2 regions of the Bacillus sp. iso_77 genome follow, and region 1 is predicted to be linked to the other one. Evidence: riboswitches for the same ligand, from Rfam matches in the RefSeq annotation. Region 1 holds a riboswitch; the other holds the start of a gene.
What was found. A riboswitch is a leader RNA that binds a small molecule or an ion and turns the genes downstream of it on or off. The one in region 1 is predicted to bind S-adenosylmethionine.
Positions count from the first base shown of each region.

Region 2: linked by a shared signal. The riboswitch ahead of mtnW (2,3-diketo-5-methylthiopentyl-1-phosphate enolase) and the one ahead of AC0VYC_RS07525 (YezD family protein) in region 1 are both predicted to bind S-adenosylmethionine.

Region 1 is NZ_CM149683.1:1,480,826-1,484,239, reverse strand. It holds gene AC0VYC_RS07535 (inorganic phosphate transporter) at 1-799, opposite strand, end outside; gene AC0VYC_RS07530 (phosphoadenylyl-sulfate reductase) at 813-1,514, opposite strand; gene AC0VYC_RS07525 (YezD family protein) at 1,560-1,706, opposite strand; SAM riboswitch class I at 1,781-1,883, opposite strand; gene pyrE (orotate phosphoribosyltransferase) at 2,042-2,680, opposite strand; gene pyrF (orotidine-5'-phosphate decarboxylase) at 2,688-3,392, opposite strand; gene AC0VYC_RS07510 (dihydroorotate dehydrogenase) at 3,364-3,414, opposite strand, start outside.
Region 2 is NZ_CM149683.1:1,282,308-1,285,721, reverse strand. It holds gene AC0VYC_RS06510 (2-hydroxy-3-keto-5-methylthiopentenyl-1-phosphate phosphatase) at 1-401, opposite strand, end outside; gene mtnW (2,3-diketo-5-methylthiopentyl-1-phosphate enolase) at 402-1,619, opposite strand; SAM riboswitch class I at 1,719-1,820, opposite strand; gene AC0VYC_RS06500 (pyridoxal phosphate-dependent aminotransferase) at 1,865-3,055, opposite strand.

The DNA of each region.
Region 1 (3,414 bases):
AGGAGGTAATTTGAGTAAGGGGAACAGGGAGTCCGAATATAGAGCTGACGATGACAAGTCCTGCACCGGTGCTCGATAATAGAATGCCTTCACCCGTTTGATAGCGTGTAATTTTCTTTCCGTTTGTTTCTAGTACCCTTCTTCCTAGAAGCAGCGCCCCAATGGCCACAAAGATTCCGCCGTAAAGGGTTCCTTGCCCGACTGATAAAACACCTGATGCGACAAGCGGGCCGACCGCATTGGCGACATTGTTCATGCCGGCTGAAAATGCTTCTAAAAACCCACTGATAATCAAAACAACAGATAAGATCAATGTACCTTTTTTGGATAATGTCCGTTTAGGGAACAATCTGATGATTTTGACAACAGCAAAGGTAAAAACAAAGGCAACAATCGGAATAATCACCCAAAAAGAGACAATGACTAAGATCGATTTCACATACAGCACTTTATATGCGGCTGCCACACCGACCACAGCTCCTACTGTGACCTCACTTGTGGATAAAGGAATGGCCAAGAGGTTCGCTATGAAAAGTGATAATGCGGCCGAGCCAATGATGATACACACAATTTCAAGTGTGATGACAGATTCAGGCATAATCCCGGAGCTGATCGTTTTGACGACCTCGCCGCCGCCAATCACTGAACCTGCTAATATTCCAACTGCACAAACGCTGAGCGCGTATATTGGCTTTTTGATCGCACCTGAACCATATGCGATGCCCATCGAAGCGGCTGCTCCGCTTGCGCCAATATTTAAAGCAAAGAATAAGCTAAATAAAATTGCGGCGATTTCCATACATTATGCTCCCTTACTCATGTAATCCGCACTCAGTCTTTGCTGTCCCTGACCATCTTCCAGAACGCAAATCATCAGCAGTAAATGCCGGCTGTGTACAAGGTGCACACCCGATGCTTGGATATCCTTGGTCATGCAGCGGATTATAAGTAAGATCCTCTCTAGACGCATATCTCCATATGTCCTTCCACGTCCAGTGGATGAGCGGACATACTTTGACTGATTGGAATTTTTCATCCTTATTTAAGAAGTTCGTACCTGCTCGTTTAGGCGACTGCTCTCTTCTTAAACCAGACAGCCATGCCGGATAGCCAGATAGTGCCTCTTGCAATGGAATGACCTTTCTCATATGACAGCAGCTTTGAGGATTCGTTTCCCATAATTTATCACCATGCTGCTCATTCTGCTCTTCCACCGTCAGCTCAGGTGTTTTCAGCACGATGTCTAAACCAGGATATCTTTCCTTAACTGCATCAATGGTGTCGTATGTTTCCTTGAAATGCAGACCTGTATCTAAAAAGACAATTCTTGCATCTTTTTTTACTTTCGCAATAAGATCGATCAGGACAATGCCCTCAATGCCAAAACTGCATGCATAAACGAGCTGATCACCATAGTGGCCGTACGCCCATTTCAGCACAGATAGGGCCCCTTTATACAAATCGTCCTCTTGAAATGTAATGGACGGCTCTTGCCAATTTTCATAAGTTAACATTGTTTCTCCCCTTCCGGAGTACTGCTTCTATTGCTATTCTCCGCACTACTTTAATCTGATTTTTTCATTTTTTTCCACTTGAATCACTTGACCGTCCTGAACGATCAACGTAATTGAACCGAATTTCATATCCCCAATCAGCTCTTGCATATGCTTCACTAAGTCCTCATCCTGGTTTTGTTTCAGTTCCATCTCCTCTTCCTCCTCACCGTTAAAATAAAAAAACTTTCTTTCAGTCCGAAAGAAAGATGAGGAAGCTCACGATTTCCTTATCTTTCAAAATAGAATCATTTTGCAGGAAGTAGCACCTTGCAAATCGCAGGTTGCCGGGCTTCATCGGGCCAGTCCCTCCACCTCTCTGGATAAGAGTTTTAATTTGTATTAAATATTAACACAATTCAAACAAAAGTCAACCCGACTTTATTGATAGGATTAGTTTTTATTTAAATTTGAGTCTATTTTACTATTTTTAACCAAATAAAAAGCTGTGCAGTGCAGCACAGCTTTTTTAAAACAAGACAAGCTTTTTAGACCGTTTCTTCCATCCAAGATTCAGACGAAGGATCCTGTCTCCAGCGTTTTAGTTTATTCATAGCAGAAGGCTCAATTGCTTTTAGCTCAAGTGCCACTTCTGTCAGTGTGTCATAGTCTGTCAGCGTGACATAGGGAATGTTTTTCTCTTGAAAAGCCGCAGCTGCTTTTGGCAGTCCATAAGTGAAGATCGCAACAACTCCGAGTACGTCACAGCCTTCTTCTTCTAGCGCAGCCACAACTTCAAGAACGCTGCCTCCAGTTGAGATGAGGTCTTCTACGACAACCACCTTTTGTCCAGGTGATACGGCTCCTTCAATTTGATTTCCTTTTCCGTGTGCTTTTGGTTTACTTCTTACATAACACATCGGTACATTCAGACGATCAGCTGCTAATGCCGCATGAGGAATGCCAGCTGTAGCTGTACCTGCGACAACTTCCGCTCCTTCAAAATGAGTGAGAATCAAGTCTTTTAAACCTTCCGCAATGTCCCCTCTGACCTCAGGATAAGACAAGGTGAGGCGATTGTCACAGTAAATCGGTGATTTGATACCGCTCGCCCATGTAAATGGTTCGTCTGGTTTTAAAGAGACAGCTTTGATTTGTAATAAATGCTTCGCGATTTTCGTTTTCATCCGGCAGTCACTCCCACTCTTTCAAAATTTGTTGATAAGCTTCCACTGGGTTTGTGGCTTTTGTGATCGATCTTCCCACAACAATCTGTGAAACACCCTGTTCTTTGGCAAAGGCAGGTGTCGCCACACGCTTTTGGTCATCCGTTTGATCATTTGGTAAGCGAATTCCTGGTGTCACAGTGAGAAAGGAAGGAGAGATTTGTTCATGAAGCTGTTTTGATTCATGAACAGAGCACACCACACCATCAAGTCCACTTTCATATGCCAATTGTCCATAATGAAGCACAGCCTCTTGCAATGGGCGGTCAATTAGTAATTCTTTTTTCATCATATCTTCTGACGTGCTTGTCAGCTGGGTCACTGCAATAATGCCTGGGCGATTTTGCCCGGCAGGGGTTCCGCTTTCAAGCCCCTCTATGGCCGCCTGCATCATTCTTTTCCCGCCGGCTGCATGCACATTCACCAAATCAACACCAAGTGCAGCAAGCCTGTTCATCGCTTTTTGCACAGTTGTTGGAATGTCATGAAGCTTCAGATCAAGGAAAATACGGCAATTTTTTTCTTTCAGTGCATCAATAATGGCAGGACCTTCTTGGTAAAACAGCTCCATGCCGACCTTTACGAATAATGGAGTGCCTTCAAAACGATCTATAAAGGCGTGCGCCTCCTGTCCTGACGGAAAATCAAGCGCGATGATGGGCAAGTGCTTCATGTTTCCAGCTCCTTCCGATGCA
Region 2 (3,414 bases), 200 kb from region 1:
GGCCATTCAATTTGAATATGGTCTTCTTTAAATGATGCATGGTTACAATAAATATTCTCTTGTTCGACAATCCCTTCAAGGATAGGATAGACAAAAAAGTCCATACCGCCGCTGAGTACATAGAAAGGAATGTCTGCTTTTTTGACATCATCGACAAACTGTTCAAATCCTTCACGAATCTCTGTATCCTCTAAAATAAATGACCGAATGGCTTCTTTCTGATCACTCGTCAGTAACTGAAACATCTGCCCGACGCCTTCTTGGATCGTGATCTCTTTTGCTAGAACACCATCCTTCCATTTCGTCCATTCTTTCGGAGCAAACTGTTTCATGATGCGAATGATATTATCATTTTTCGTAATCGTACCATCAAAATCACAACATACAATTGGTTTTTTCATTTATTCTGCTACCCTTCCCCAAAGATCAAGTGCTGCTTGTAAGTCTTGACAAGTTGATGCTTTTTCTTCGATAGACTCTTTTTTGACCACCGCATCAATGATCGAACGAAAGGCTTTCCCTCCTCCAATTGCTCCCCGCGGATGTCCGTGAATTCCCCCGCCTGCATTAATGACATGATCAAGTCCAAAATCTTTGATTAAGATCGGCACCATTCCCGGGTGAATGCCTGCTGAAGGGACAGGAAATGTTTGTTGAACTGTATCCTCTTTCACACATGCTTCGAAAATGCCAATGGCATCTTTTTTCGGAAGGGCGACTGATCCATAAGGAGAGGGAAAAAGACTTAAATCAGCACCAGCATATCGATTTAATTTGCCTAAAAGAAGAGAATGCGAGAATCCATAGTCTGGAGATGATGTCATTGCACCGCTCACTGCCGGATGTGCCATGATCGGCAATGGGATCTCTGGATCTTCAGCCAAGCTTTGCATGACATCAAGTCCATACGCAAAAACGTTGAATAAAAGCGCATCAGCCCCGAGTTCGGCTGCCTTTCTTGCTCGATCTTTCAAATCAAAAGTTCTACCAGTTAAATTAACAGCATAAAGCGTGCGATGTCCTGTCTCTTCATATGTTTCTTTTAATATCTTTTTTCCTTCCTTGATTCGATCTTCAAAAGGGGCTAATGGGCTTTCAAATAAAATCTCATCATCTTTGATGAAGTCTACTCCACCTAAAGCCTGTAAGCGGAGCTGTTCTTTTAAATCCTCCATATCACGACCGATCACGCCTTTAAATATACTCATCAATAGCGGCCGATCAAACACGCCTACTTTCTTTCGTATCCCCTCAATGCCAAATACCGGTCCTGGCAGACAGCTTTTAAACCTTTCCGAAAATTCGATATCGACGAGCTTTACTTTCCCATCCAGTGAAAGCTTTCCAAAAATCGTCGTCAACACCGCTGGTATATCAGCTGAAAAGTTCGCCTCAGGATAAGCAATGGTCACCTCTGTTTGATACAGACTACCATTTGCGGGAGACTGTTCTTTTACGCTCACCACACGGCCTTTATGTTTTTTCAGCTGCTCCTTTTTGAGCTGCGGCAAGTCCGTCCATGACCCGACCGTTAACCCAAGTGCGATCTGCTCTGCTTTTCGGTCTATTTGTTCATCCTCTAGATGTGTTAGTACGTATGTTGCCAGTAGTTCACTCACTAGGAATCCCCTTTCGATTGCGTCCTGTATATGGTCAATAAAAAAACCTCTTTAAGTGCTTGATCAGCGCGTTAAAGAGGTTTCGTCTCATTCATCCGAATCTTATCTCTCAGCGCTTGCTGCAAGAATTAGCACCGTGCTTCATGGAAGTCGGTTGCCGGGCTTCATTGGGCTAGTCCCTCTGCCTACTCTTGATAAGAATATTCAATTTTCTTAAATATTGCCTGAATTATCGCACCATTTTTTTACGTTGTCAATGGCTTTTTTTCAAATAACTGCAAGGCAGCGATACGATCAGCGGCTTCCTTTAGCCGCTCCTCACTTGTTAAAAGTCCGACTCTGACGTAGCCTTCACCGTGAGCACCAAAGCCATTCCCGGGTGCAACAACAACATGTGCTTTTTCTAATAATACATCAGAAAAAGTTTCCGATGTATACCCTTCAGGCACCTTTAACCAAGCAAAAAACGAGCCCTTTGGCGCACTGACGTCCCAGCCAATCTCTTTGCATGCAGCAATCCAAGTGTTTCGTCTTTTTTCGTACCGATCATTTTGTACTTGTACGCACGTTTGATCGCTTAAAAGTGCTTCTGCTGCTGCATCTTGAGTTGCTTTAAACAGTGACACAAACAGGTGATCCTGATAAAGCTCAATGGCTTCGATAACAGAGGCATTCCCTGCTGCAAAACCGACTCTCCAACCAGCCATATTATACGTTTTGGACAATGTATAGATTTCAATACCTGTCTCTTTTGCTCCGTCTATTTGCAGGAAACTAAGGGGCTTTTCGCCGTCAAATCCTATGCCGCCATATGCAAAATCATGGACTACACACATCTTATTTTCATTCGCAAACGCAACAGTATCTTCAAAAAATGTCCGGGTTGCAGTCGCACCAGTCGGATTATTTGGGTAATTTAAGTACATCAATTTTGCTTGATTCTTATCCTGCTCTGACAATTTGTGGTAGTCAGGTAAAAAATCATTTTGTTCAAGAAGAGGCATTGTGACCATGCGAGCTCCGGCAAGCACAGCGCCTGACCAGTAATCAGGATAGCCCGGATCTGGAACAAGCAGCGTATCACCTGGATTCAGTAAACATTGCGGCAATTCGACTAGTCCCGCTTTCCCTCCAAATAAGATGGCAATCTCTGTCTTTGGGTCAAGCGTGACGCCATATTCTCTTTCATAAAAAGCAGCTGCAGCTTTTTTTAGTTTCGCTGTCCCGCGGAATGAGGAGTATTGATGATTTTCAGGTTTTGCTACCGCTTCCTGCATCGCTTTCACAATATGTGGAGGAGTGGGCTGATCAGGATTTCCTTGACCTAAATTAATCACATCTGCCCCTTCCTGCACTTTTTTCTGTACTTTTTGTACAAGCGACGCAAAAAATTGTTTCGGTAAATGTTTCAATACATCCGATTGCTGGAATTCCATTTTTTCACCTTCTATTCAAGTTACGTGACAATACAATCACTGTAATGGATTGTTTTATGAATTGTAAAGCAATTTTGAAAAAAGATTGACATGTGAACTGCAGCTCTGATAATATCTAGAATTAAGAAATGCAAGCAGACATGAAACAATTACATATTGATTTCTCTTATCGAGAGTTGGGCGAGGGATTTGGCCTTTTGACCCCAACAGCAACCGACCGTTAATACCACTGTGAAGTGGGGCGCAGCAAGTACAGCGCCAAGACAATTCATTGTCTTATAGGGCACGGTGCTAATTCCATCAGACGTATGTGCTGAGAGATAAGAGAGGCTTCGAGCATACACGCCATCAAGCCTCTT